3 regions of the Lelliottia jeotgali genome follow, and region 1 is predicted to be linked to each of the others. Evidence: predicted binding sites of a transcription regulator. Region 1 holds the regulator's gene; each other region holds the start of a gene.
The links. Region 1 encodes PurR, which represses purine synthesis genes. Its sites were predicted from a motif close to CANGCAAACGTTTGCNTG; they were not measured.
Positions count from the first base shown of each region.

Region 1 (4,499 bases):
GTGGCTGGTAAAAGAGGCGGATGGCAAACTGGCTATCGTTTCCACCTCTAACGCAGGCACCCCACTGACCACCAGCGCCAAACCGCTGATGACCGTCGATGTGTGGGAGCACGCTTACTATATCGATTACCGTAACGCTCGCCCGAACTACCTTGAGCACTTCTGGGCACTGGTTAACTGGGAATTTGTGGCGAAAAACTTCGCTGCATAACTGAGACGCAGAAGGGGCAGCCCTTCTGCGTTTTTTGATTACTCGGTGACGCTAACGGGTTCCGGCTGTTTGCGCCCCGACGTCAGGACCAGCAACAGACCCAGTGCGGCGATAATTGCCCCCATTACCGGAACAAAGCTGTACCCCAGCCCGCCCGAAATCACCGCCCCACCCGCAGCCGCACCAAGTGCATTGCCGAGGTTAAAGGCACCGATATTCACGGAAGACGACAGACCGGGAGCTTCGTGCGCCACCCGCATCACGCGCATCTGCAACGGTGGAACCACCGCGAAGGTCGCAGCCCCCCACACCACCATCGCAATGGCCGCACCAAACTCATTGCGCGCCAGCCACGGAATGGCGAGCATAATCACGATCAGCAGAGTCAGAAATCCTTTCAGCGTGCCGGTCACAGAACGATCCGCCAGCTTGCCACCAAGATAGTTACCCAGCGAGAAACCGACACCAATCAGGACCAGCATCCCCGTAACGAACAGCGGTGTCGCATGGGTAATGTCATGCAGCACCGGAGAGATATAGGTGTAGAGCGTGAACATCGCGCCTGCACCGAGCACCGTCGTTAACAGAGCAGACAGCACCTGTGGACGCACCAGCACCGACAGCTCTTTGCGCACATCCGGGCGCTCGCCTGCCTCGCCTTTCGGCAGAGAGAATAACAGTGCGACCATCGCCACCACGCCAAGTCCGGCCGTTGCGAGGAAAGACATGCGCCAGCCAATCACTTCACCGAGCCATGTCGCCGCCGGAACGCCGCCAATGTTGGCGATGGTCAGGCCCATAAACATGGTCGCCACCGCGCTAGCCTGCTTGTGTTTTGGCACTACGCTCGCGGCTACCACCGACCCTAAACCAAAGAACGCGCCGTGGTTCAGGCTGGTCAGAATGCGCGACAGCAGTAGCGTAGTGTAATCCGGCGCAATCGCCGACAGCACGTTGCCGAGGGTAAAAATCGCCATCAGGAAGATCAGCGCATTGCGGCGGGCGCGATGTGAGAGCAGCAAGGTCATGAGCGGCGCACCGACCATCACCCCTATCGCATAAGCGCTGATGAGCATACCCGCTGCCGGAATAGAGACGTCCACGCCTTTGGCGATCACCGGCAGGAGTCCCATCGGGGAAAACTCGGTAGTGCCGATGCCAAAAGCGCCAATCGCCAGGGCCAGCAAGGGAAAGTTGATTTTCATTGTTAACTCCGCAAACCGTGTCATCGCGCGACACGGGACTAAGATGTCAAAAGCATGACATCAATCACAAAAAATGAGAAGTTAACAAATTAGCAAAAGATTTTTGCGGGATGAGTAACAATCGGGAGAAGAGACGAGGGAGAGAACTCTCCCCCGTTTAAATCAGTGCAGGGCTGCGGTAAGACCTGCTGCAACAATCAAAGCCAGCACAATAACGGTAGTGGTCAGCGAAAACTTAAGATCGGCACTCATCAATTTTTCTCCTTTTAATCACCCCACGAAAAGTGAGCTTGCTCATTTTTACACAGTTTACCCCAAAAATCTTCCTGGATTTAGACTGATAACCGTTTTTGCGCTTCCCCTTTTCATCAAGATAAGACAAAATTCCACGCTAAATTTATAAGCGTACCGGCCACTGACCCCCTCCTGACGTTTTGAGTCGTTTTCCCGGCGTATCGCAATTCACATTGCGAGATAAGGGTGAGAGAAGGCAAACGTTTACCTTTAAGTATTTCAGGAGTTTAAGATATGGTCTGGAGTGACATGTAATGGCAACAATTAAAGATGTGGCGAAACGCGCAAACGTTTCCACTACAACCGTATCACATGTAATTAACAAAACACGTTTTGTTGCGGAAGAGACGCGCAACGCCGTGTGGGCAGCTATCAAAGAACTGCACTACTCCCCAAGTGCCGTAGCGCGCAGCCTGAAAGTGAATCACACTAAATCGATCGGACTGCTGGCGACCAGCAGCGAAGCCGCCTATTTTGCGGAAATCATCGAAGCGGTTGAGAAAAACTGTTTCCAGAAGGGCTACACCCTGATCCTGGGTAACGCCTGGAACAGCCAGGAAAAACAGCGTGCTTACCTGTCGATGATGGCGCAAAAGCGCGTCGATGGCCTGCTGGTAATGTGTTCTGAATATCCGGAATCCGTGCTGTCGATGCTCGAAGAGTATCGTCACATCCCTATGGTGGTCATGGACTGGGGCGATACCCGCGCCGATTTCACCGATTCAGTGAACGACAACGCCTTTGAAGGTGGCTATATGGCGGGCCGTTACCTGATTGAACGCGGTCACCGCGAAATCGGCGTGATCCCAGGCCCACTGGAGCGTAATACTGGTGCTGGTCGTCTGGCTGGCTTTATGAAAGCGATGGAAGAAGCGCTGATCACGGTGCCAGAAAACTGGATCGTGCAGGGCGACTTCGAACCGGAATCCGGCTATCGCGCGATGCAGCAGATTGTCTCCCAGTCACATCGCCCAACCGCGGTCTTTATCGGTGGCGATATTATGGCGATGGGCGCACTTTGCGCAGCAGATGAGCTTGGTTTACGCGTGCCGCAGGATATTTCGGTAATCGGATACGATAACGTGCGCAACGCCCGTTACTTCACTCCGGCGCTGACGACGATTCACCAGCCGAAAGACTCGCTGGGTGAAACCGCCTTTAACATGCTGATGGACCGCATCGTCAGCAAACGTGAAGAGTCACAGTCGATTGAAGTCCACCCGCGCCTGATTGAACGCCGCTCCGTCGCTGACGGTCCGTTCCGCGACTATCGTCGTTAATCGCCTCTGAGGGGCCGGTTATTCCGGCTCCTTCAACCACTCTCTGTTCAGCGTTTCGCTATCTCCCAGATAGGCCAGCAGCCATTCCAGCGCCGGTGACATATCGTTTTGCTGCCAGGTCAGGCAACACGCTGCATCCGGGAACGGGTTTTCCAGGGTTAACGCCACCCATTCGCCGCGATCTATACGCGGACGTGCGAAATGCACCGGCACCATCCCGACGCACAAGCCAGCCGACAGGCAGGTCGCCGAGGTTTCCCAGTCAGGGGCCACCACGCGCCGTTGGTTATCCAGCAGCCAGGTGATGCGTTTCGGCAGCGATCGCGACGTATCTTCCAGCACCAGCGACGGCCAGTTGCGCAACGTGTCATCGCTCAGCGGCCCTTCTATCGCGGCGAGAGGATGATCGCGGGCGACGACGCAGGTCCAGCTCAACGCCCCCATATCCCGAAACGCATAGCGTCCACCCACCGGGATCGCCTGCGTTGCGCCGATGGCCATCTCTACCCTGCCGTCCGACAGCGCATCCCACACGCCGTTGAACACCTCCTGCGACACGCGCAGCTCAACGTCTGAAAAGTGGCGATAGAAATCGACCACCATCTGGCGCGTGCGTTCGGGTTTGACGATGTTATCCACCGCAATGGCGAGATGACCGCGCCAGCCGTTGGCAATCTGCTGACATTGTTCGCGGGTGATCATCATTTTTTTGATAACAGATCGCCCTTCCTTCAAAAACCACACGCCCGCAGGCGTCAACACGACATCGCGATGGCGGCGTTCAAACAGCGGAACCGCCAGCCACTCTTCAAGCTGGCGCACAGTGTAACTCACCGCAGACGGAACGCGGTGCAGTTCCTGGGCCGCGCCGCTAAAGCTGCCGTTACGCGCGACCGCATCCACCACTTCTAACGAATATTCAGACCACATTTTTTGCCTGCAAATTTTTTGAATGCAACCACCAAATATTAGCGTTTCACAAGGAACTTTGCACTCCCTACACTTTGCGCCAATGAATACCTGCCTCTTTAGGACATAAAAACAATGCAACCCAACAAAGGATTTCTGATCTGGCTCGGCGGTTTAAGCGTGCTGGGCTTTTTGGCCACCGATATGTATCTGCCTGCGTTCGCCGCGATGCAGGAAGATTTACAGACGCCTGCCGCCGCGATCAGCGCCAGCCTGAGCCTGTTCCTCGCCGGTTTTGCCTTAGCGCAGCTGCTGTGGGGACCGCTTTCCGACCGCTATGGCCGCAAGCCCATTTTACTTTTAGGTCTGGCGATCTTTGCCGTCGCCTGTCTGGGGATGCTGTGGGTGCGCGATGCCACCTGGCTGCTGGTGCTACGTTTTGTGCAGGCATTCGGGGTGTGTGCGGCCGCCGTAACCTGGCAGGCGCTGGTCACCGACTACTATCCCGCCTCACGCGTGAACCGCATTTTTGCCACCATTATGCCGCTGGTCGGTCTTTCACCGGCGCTGGCGCCCCTGCTCGGCAGTTGGATCCTGGTG
Region 1 is NZ_JAENMQ010000001.1:28,249-32,747, reverse strand. Features, by position in the region: gene sodB (superoxide dismutase [Fe]) at 1-211, shown strand, start outside; gene JBO43_RS00165 (MFS transporter) at 250-1,416, opposite strand; gene cydH (cytochrome bd-I oxidase subunit CydH) at 1,579-1,668, opposite strand; gene purR (HTH-type transcriptional repressor PurR) at 1,965-2,990, shown strand; gene punR (DNA-binding transcriptional activator PunR) at 3,009-3,920, opposite strand; gene punC (purine nucleoside transporter PunC) at 4,035-4,499, shown strand, end outside.

Region 2 (4,499 bases), on a different contig from region 1:
TTTAACCATCCGTTCGGTAATCTGGCGTTCATCGCCACCACCCTGGTTGGCCTGTTCCCGATTGCGCGTCAGTCGCTGCGCCTGATGAAAAGCGGCAGCTGGTTCGCGATTGAAACCCTGATGAGCGTCGCGGCTATCGGCGCGCTGTTTATCGGCGCGACGGCAGAAGCAGCGATGGTTCTGCTGCTTTTCCTCATCGGTGAACGGCTTGAAGGTTGGGCGGCAAGTCGTGCACGTAAAGGCGTTAGCGCGTTGATGGCGCTGAAACCGGAGACGGCGACGGTGGTGGTGAATGGCGAGCGCCAGACAGTCGCTATCACGGCGCTGCGTCCGGGCGATGTGATGGAAGTGGCCGCCGGCGGGCGTTTGCCTGCAGACGGGACGCTTCTCACCGCGATGGCCAGCTTCGATGAAAGCGCCCTCACCGGTGAGTCGATCCCCGTTGAGCGCGAAACCGGCGAGAAAGTCCCGGCAGGCGCGACCAGCGTGGATCGTCTGGTGCAGCTCACGGTGCTTTCCGAACCCGGCGACAGCGCCATTGACCGCATCCTGAGGCTGATTGAAGAAGCCGAAGAGCGCCGCGCGCCCGTCGAGCGTTTTATCGACCGCTTCAGCCGCATCTACACGCCGGTCATTATGCTGATTGCCCTGCTGGTGGCCATTGTTCCGCCGCTGTTGTTCAGCGCGCCGTGGGAGGCGTGGATCTACAAGGGGCTGACGCTGCTGTTAATCGGTTGTCCATGCGCACTGGTGATTTCTACGCCTGCGGCCATTACGTCTGGCCTTGCGGCAGCCGCACGACAGGGGGCGTTGATTAAAGGCGGTGCGGCGCTGGAGCAATTAAGCCAGATTCAGCAGATTGCGTTCGATAAGACCGGCACGCTGACGGTCGGCAAACCGCAGGTGACGGGGATGTATCCCGCCGATGACGCATTGCTGGCGCTGGCCGCCGCCGTCGAGCAGGGTTCCACTCACCCGTTGGCGCAGGCAATTGTGCGTGAAGCGCAGTCGCGTGGGCTGACCATTCCCGCCGCCAGCGCGCAGCGGGCGCTGATGGGATCGGGTATCGAAGCCATCGTTGAGGGCAGCAAGGTGCTGATTTGCGCCGCTGATAAATTCCCGGCTGACGAGTTCAGCCCGCAAATCCGCGAGCGGGAACAGGCCGGGCAAACGGTGGTCATCATCGTCGTCAACGGTGTGGCAAAAGGCGTATTGGCTCTGCGCGATACTTTGCGCGACGACGCCAAAGAGGCGGTTGCGGCGCTGCATCGGTTGGGGATTCAGGGTGTGATTCTGACCGGAGATAACCCACGCGCGGCGGCGGCCATCGCCAAAGAGTTAGATCTGGAATTCAGAGCGGGATTATTACCGGCAGACAAAGTGCAGGCAGTCACTGCGCTCAATGCTCAGACGCCGCTGGCGATGGTCGGCGACGGGATTAACGACGCCCCGGCGATGAAAGCCGCCACGATTGGGATTGCGATGGGTAGCGGCACCGACGTGGCGCTCGAAACCGCCGATGCGGCGCTGACGCATAACCGCCTGACCGGTCTGGCGCAGATGATTTCGCTGGCACGTGCGACGCGGGCCAATATTCGTCAGAACATCACGATTGCGCTGGGGCTGAAGGGGATTTTCCTGGTCACCACGCTATTAGGCATAACGGGCCTGTGGCTGGCGGTGCTGGCGGATACGGGTGCGACGGTGCTGGTGACCGCGAACGCGCTGCGGTTGTTGCGTCGGAGGTCATAAACGCCGGGTGGCGGCTTCGCCTTACCCGGCCTACGAATTTGTGCAAATAACGAAGCGATGATTTCGTAGGCCCGTGCAAGCGAAGCGCCGCCGGGCAAAAAGCGATGATGTTGTAAGCCGGGTCTACCCGGCGAAAAGCAACTACCCTTTGCGCACCAGATACCGATACGGAAGGGATTCCGTGGCTTGAGCCACCAGCTCATGTTCCATAAAGGTACAAAAACCCGGGATATCGCGGGTGGTGGCAGGATCGTCAGCAATGATCAGCAGCGTCTCACCACTTTGCATCGTGCGCACGGTTTTGCGCACCATCATCACCGGCTCCGGGCAGCGGAGGCCCTGCGCATCAAGGGTATGGTCTGGGCTGGCAAACAGGTCGGTCATCATCGTCTCATTCACATCAAAAAACGGCTGTAGTTTACGCCGCGTTTTGCCCAAAGCAAACCAGGTTAACGATTGCGCGAAAATTAGCCATTGCAAAGAACGTTGAACGCAGTATGATGCGACCGTTTTTATTGGGTTCCCTCACCCCAAATATCCATCAAAAAGGTCACAATATGACGCAGTTCTCTCAATCGCAGCGCGTAAAAGCGTTGTTCTGGCTATCGCTATTCCATCTACTGGTGATCACTTCCAGTAACTATCTGGTGCAGCTGCCGATCTCTATTTTTGGTTTCCACACCACCTGGGGCGCATTCAGCTTCCCGTTTATCTTCCTCGCGACCGATTTAACCGTGCGTATCTTTGGCGCGCCGCTGGCCCGACGCATTATCTTTGCGGTGATGCTGCCTGCGCTGTTCATCTCGTACGTCATCTCTTCCCTGTTCTACATGGGAAGCTGGCAGGGCTTTGAGGCGCTGACGCACTTCAATCTGTTTGTCGCTCGAATCGCTGCCGCCAGCTTTATGGCGTACGCGCTGGGACAGATCCTCGACGTTCATGTGTTTAACCGCCTTAGACAGAATCACCGCTGGTGGATGGCACCGACGGCGTCCACGCTGTTCGGTAACGTCAGCGACACGCTGGCCTTCTTCTTCATCGCTTTCTGGCGCAGCCCGGATGCCTTTATGGCCGCCCACTGGATGGAAATCGCGCTGGTGGATTACTGCTTCAAAGTGCTGATCAGCATTGTGTTCTTCCTGCCGATGTACGGCGTGCTGCTGAATATGCTGATGAAAAGGCTGGCGGATAAATCTGAAATCTCGGCATTGCAGGCCGGTTAAAGGTTCGCTTTATCAGTTGTGATAAGATGGATGAATGAGCCGTTATGGCCGTTTATCGAAAGGAAGATGTTAATGCGCAATCTGGTTAAATATGTCGGGATTGGCCTGCTGGTCGTGGGTCTTGCAGCCTGTGATAACAGCGATACGAAAACCCCTGCTCAGGGCGCTTCCGCTGAAAGCAATGCTACCGGTCAGCCGGTGAGTCTGATGGATGGCAAACTCAGTTTCTCTCTGCCGGCGGATATGACCGACCAGAGCGGCAAGCTGGGTACGCAGGCGAACAACATGCACGTCTATTCCGATGCCACCGGGCAGAAAGCAGTGATCGTGATTGTCGGTGACGACGCTAACGAAGATCTGGCGGTGCTGACCAAGCGCCTGGAAGATCAACAGCGTAGCCGCGATCCGCAGCTGCAGGTAGTGACCAACAAGTCCATCGAACTGAAAGGCCACACCCTGCAACAGCTGGACAGCATTATCTCTGCCAAAGGCCAGACCGCCTACTCCTCCGTGGTGCTCGGTAAAGTCGACGGCAAACTGCTGACCCTGCAAATTACCCTGCCAGCGGACGATCAGCAGAAAGCGCAGACCGCAGCGGAAAACATTATCAATACCATCGTGATCCAGTAATTATCATCACGATTCAACGGCCTCCGTCGCTTGCGCCGGGGGCCGTTTTTTTAAGCGCCAGGTGAGCAACAATGCCACCGACACCAGCCCCGCCGCCGCCAGATAAATCACCGGCACGCCCGCATACGCCATCAGCAGCCCGGCCAGCGGCCCGGTAATCCCCAGTGACATATCCATAAACACCGTATACGTCGCCAGCGCCGAGCCTTGGTTTTGCTGCGGCACCGCTTTCACCGCCACCACGCCCAGCGCCGGGAAGACCAACGAGAAGCCTGCGCCCGCGAGGAATACGCCGATTTTCGCCACCCACGGCTCGCTGGCGATTCCAGTCAACAGCAGGCCGACAATCTCCACACCAAAACAAATCATCGCCACGTTCAACCCGCCGAGGCGGTTGATGCCGTTCGGAAACAGCAGGCGCGCGCCCACGAACGCACAGCTAAACAGCGTCAAAGCGAACGCCGCGCCGTCCCAGCCTTTGGCGTCATAAAACAGGGTGATAAAGGTGGCGATTACGCCAAAACCAGCGGACGCCAGCGCCAGCGCCATGCCGTAGGGCCAGACGCGCCCCAGCACCGCGCGAAACGGCAGCGGCTTGCCTTTGCTGGCTTTCACTTTCGGTCGTGGGAGCGCGAGTAAAATCGCCATCAGCGCCACTACCATAATGGTTATCGCCAGACCTTGCAGACCGCCCCACGCGTAACACACTACGCCCAGCGGCGCACCGAGCGCCATCGCGCCGTAGGTGACAATCCCGTTCCACGAAATCACGCGCCCAATATGTGCATTTCCGACCACGCCCACGCCCCATAGCGTCGAGCCGGTTCCGGCGAGGCTTTGCCCGATACCCAAAATCACGCGCCCAAGGCACAGCAATGCCAGGCTCAACAGCGG
Region 2 is NZ_JAENMQ010000017.1:9,987-14,485, forward strand. Features, by position in the region: gene zntA (Zn(II)/Cd(II)/Pb(II) translocating P-type ATPase ZntA) at 1-1,752, shown strand, start outside; gene tusA (sulfurtransferase TusA) at 1,894-2,136, opposite strand; gene JBO43_RS21520 (7-cyano-7-deazaguanine/7-aminomethyl-7-deazaguanine transporter) at 2,310-2,975, shown strand; gene JBO43_RS21525 (DcrB family lipoprotein) at 3,048-3,605, shown strand; partial or broken gene JBO43_RS21530 (MFS transporter) at 3,612-4,499, opposite strand, start outside.
Region 2: a site for PurR is predicted at 2,198-2,215, ahead of tusA (sulfurtransferase TusA). Genes of this name have one in related genera too.

Region 3 (4,499 bases), 1.2 Mb from region 1:
TCCTCTAAGTATTGTGAGTTGTTTGTGTTTTATTCAAAAAAAAGCCGACTATCAAAGTCGGCTTCTTTATCGTTATTCGATTATTTCGTACCAAAAATCTTGTCGCCGGCATCGCCGAGCCCAGGGATAATATACCCGTGCTCGTTCAAGCCCTGATCGATAGAGGCGGTATACAGCTCAACGTCCGGGTGTGCTTTTTCCAGCGCCGCGATACCTTCCGGTGCCGCAACCAGTACCAGCACCTTGATGCTGTTACAGCCGGCATTTTTCAGCAGGTCGATGGTGGCGATCATGGAGCCGCCGGTGGCGAGCATCGGGTCAACGACCAGCGCCATACGCTCGTCGATGTTGGACACCAGCTTCTGGAAATACGGGACTGGCTCGAGGGTTTCTTCATTACGGTAGATACCGACCACGCTGATACGCGCACTCGGTACGTGCTCCAGCACGCCTTCCATCATGCCCAGACCTGCGCGCAGGATTGGCACCACGGTAATTTTTTTGCCTTTGATCTGCTCGACCTGCACCGGGCCGTTCCAGCCTTCGATGGTCACTTTTTCAGTTTCCAGGTCAGACGTCGCTTCGTAAGTCAGTAAGCTTCCAACTTCAGAGGCCAGTTCGCGAAAACGCTTCGTGCTGATGTCATGCTCACGCATCAGGCCCAGCTTGTGTTTAACGAGTGGGTGTTTCACTTCCACAATCTTCATTCTCATTCTCCTCTGAGGTGGCTACCGCAAAAAAAATCGCCGGATTATACCGCTTTTTTCCGGGATCGCCATACCCATCTTGCTTGATGCGGATCAAGCAAAGTGGATTAGGGAGCGATAGTGAGTATAAAACAGGAAAAAAAAGAAGGGAGTTTTGCCGGGTGGAGGTAAAGGCAAAACGGCAACGAGGTTGCCGTTTTTGGTGTTTGCGCCCTCTCCCGTGGGAGAGGGTCGGGGTGAGGACACCAGACCGCAGAGGCTTATGGCCCGTGCAAGTGCAGCGCCGTCGGGCGATTACAGGTCTGCGCCGTTAGTGGCGATCACCTTCTGATACCAGTCGAAAGATTTTTTCTTGCTGCGGTTCAGGGTGCCGTTTCCTTCGTTATCTTTATCAACAAAAATAAAGCCGTAACGTTTTTTCATTTCACCGGTGCCGGCAGAGACCAGATCGATACAGCCCCACGGGGTGTAGCCCATCAGATCCACGCCATCTTCAACGACCGCTTTTTTCATCTCGCGGATATGGGCGTCGAGATAATCGATACGGTACTGGTCATTGACCGTGCCGTCACTCTCCTGCACGTCGATCGCGCCGAAGCCGTTCTCAACGATAAACAGCGGCAGCTGATAGTGATCCCAGAACCAGTTCAGGGAGTAGCGCAGGCCCACCGGGTCAATCTGCCAGCCCCAGTCGGACTTCTGCACGTACGGGTTGGAAACGAGGCTTTTGCTCTCGTCATAATCCAGCTGCGGGTTATCCGGCGTGGCTTTGGTGGCGAACGACATGTAATAGCTGAAGCCGATGTAATCCACACAGCCCTGCTTCAATGCCGCAACGTCTTCTTCAGTAATATCCAGTTCAAAACCACGACGCTCAAAGTAGTTCAGCAGATGCTGCGGATATTTCCCGCGCACGTGCACGTCAGTAAACCAGTAGCGACGGTGCATGGCGTTCATCGCCATCATGATGTCGTTTGGCGCGCAGCTCAACGGGTAGATTGGGCACATGGCAATCATGCAGCCAATTTGCAGGGACGGATTGATCTCACGTCCGGCTTTTACCGCCAGGGCACTGGCCACCAGTTCGTAATGTGCAGCCTGGAACATCACCGGCTCGCGATCTTCGCCTTCTTCATACTTCAGGCCGGAGTTGGTGAACGGCGCAAAATCTTCGTGGAAGTTAGCCTGGTTGTTGATCTCGTTAAAGGTCATCCAGTACTTCACTTTGTGCTGATAACGCTTGAAGCAGACGCTGGCGAACCGCACAAACATGTCGATCAGCTTACGGTTGCGCCAGCCTCCGTATTCGGTGACCAGGTGGAAAGGCATTTCGAAGTGCGACAGGGTAATTACCGGTTCGATGCCGTATTTCAGGCACTCGTCAAACAGGTCGTCGTAGAATTTCAAACCGGCTTCGTTCGGCTCCAGCTCGTCGCCTTTCGGGAAAATGCGCGTCCAGGCAATGGACGTGCGGAAACATTTAAAGCCCAGTTCGGCAAAAAGTTTGATGTCTTCTTTGTAGCGATGGTAAAAATCGATGGCTTCGTGGTTCGGGTAATTTTTGCCCTGAATGACGCCTTGGGTGATTTCACGCGGTACGCCGTGAGCTCCAACGGTCATTACGTCTGCGACGCTGATCCCCTTACCGCCCTCTTTCCAGCCGCCTTCCAGCTGATGCGCCGCCACCGCGCCGCCCCACAGAAAACCTTCTTTAAATCCTGGCATGCCTTTTCCCTCATTCTGCGTTATTTTCTGCAAAAACAATTACAGAAACCGGTTTCAGTCAAATCATGTGCAATGGTGTAGCCTGTTGCAAGCAGATTACCGAAACCGGTTTCATTTTCGTGAACGGCATCAAGTTTGTCTGCGCCCGATGTATAAATGTGTAAATTTGCAGCGACTTTTTTTGACCGCAGAATAGGCTCGCAAACGTTTGCCTGGACTGTTAGAATTGCGCCGATTTTTCTTACTATGCTATGCGTGGGGACTTAAGCCGTGACCAACAAAACTTCTCTCAGCTATAAAGATGCCGGTGTTGATATTGACGCAGGTAATGCGCTGGTTGACCGAATCAAAGGTGTGGTCAAAAAGACCCGTCGCCCTGAAGTGATGGGTGGTCTGGGTGGATTTGGCGCGCTGTGCGCACTGCCGCAAAAATATCGTGAGCCTGTTCTGGTTTCTGGCACTGACGGCGTGGGCACGAAACTGCGTCTGGCGATGGATCTCAAACGCCACGACACCATCGGCATCGATCTGGTGGCCATGTGTGTGAATGACCTCGTGGTGCAGGGTGCGGAACCCCTCTTCTTCCTCGATTATTACGCGACCGGCAAACTGGACGTGGATACTGCATCCAGCGTGATTACCGGTATCGCTGAAGGCTGTTTGCAGTCTGGCTGTGCACTGGTCGGTGGTGAAACCGCAGAAATGCCGGGGATGTACCACGGTGAAGATTACGACGTCGCAGGATTCTGCGTCGGTGTAGTAGAAAAATCAGAAATTATCGACGGCAGCAAAGTGGCCGATGGCGATGTCCTGATTGCGCTGGGCTCCAGCGGTCCACACTCCAACGGTTACTCCCTGGTGCGTAAAATTCTTGAAGTCAGCGGCTGCGACCCGGAAACCACCGAGCTTGAAGGTAAACCGCTGGCCGATCATCTTCTGGAACCTACCCGTATTTACGTGAAGAACATTCTTGACCTGATCGCGAACGTTGACGTTCACGCCATTGCGCACCTGACCGGTGGCGGCTTCTGGGAAAATATTCCGCGCGTTCTGCCTGACAATACGCAGGCGCTGATCGACGAGTCCTCCTGGCAGTGGCCGGCTGTGTTTAACTGGCTGCAAACCGCGGGCAACGTCAGCCAGCACGAAATGTATCGCACCTTTAACTGCGGCGTCGGCATGCTGATTGCTCTGCCTGCCAGCGAAGCGGATAAAGCCGTTGAGCTGATGCAGGCGAAAGGTGAAAACGCGTGGAAAATCGGTATCATCAAAGCGTCTGATTCCGAACAGCGCGTGGTCATTGAATGAAAAATATCGTGGTGCTCATTTCCGGAAACGGAAGCAATTTGCAGGCTATTATCGATGCCTGCAAACAGAAACAGATCAATGGCACCATTCGCGCAGTATTCAGCAACAAGGCCGACGCGTTCGGCCTTGAGCGGGCGCGGGATGCACATATCCCAGCGCACGCGCTGGAAGCCTCTCAGTTTGCCAGTCGTGAAGCGTTTGACCGGGAGCTGGTGCAGGAGATCGACGCCTATGCGCCGGATGTCGTGGTGCTAGCCGGTTATATGCGTATCTTAAGCCCGGCGTTTGTTTTGCACTATTCCGGGCGCCTGCTGAACATCCACCCTTCTCTTCTGCCGAAATATCCTGGCCTGCATACGCATCGTCAGGTGCTGGAAAATGGCGATGAGGAGCATGGTACTTCCGTGCATTTCGTCACCGACGAGCTGGACGGCGGGCCAGTAATCCTGCAGGCGAAAATTCCGGTGTTTGACGGCGATGACGAAGACGACATCACCGAACGCGTCCAGTCTCAGGAACACGCCATCTATCCTTTAGTGGTGAGCTGGTTTGTCGACGGGCGTCTTGAGATGCGCGATAACGCCGCCTGGCTGGATGGCGTTAAGCTGCCCGCGCAGGGACATGCGGCGGACGAGTAGTCTGTTTGTCGGGTGGCGCTTACGCTTACCCGACCTACAAAACCGTAGGCCCGTGCAAGCGCAGCGCCGCCGGGCATTATTTTGCGGTCCCGCATTTATCCCCACCAACTCCCTAAATTCC
Region 3 is NZ_JAENMQ010000001.1:1,271,423-1,275,921, forward strand. Features, by position in the region: gene upp (uracil phosphoribosyltransferase) at 81-707, opposite strand; gene JBO43_RS06020 (6-phospho-beta-glucosidase) at 1,002-2,432, opposite strand; gene purM (phosphoribosylformylglycinamidine cyclo-ligase) at 2,703-3,740, shown strand; gene purN (phosphoribosylglycinamide formyltransferase) at 3,737-4,378, shown strand.
Region 3: a site for PurR is predicted at 2,630-2,647, ahead of purM (phosphoribosylformylglycinamidine cyclo-ligase). Genes of this name have one in related genera too.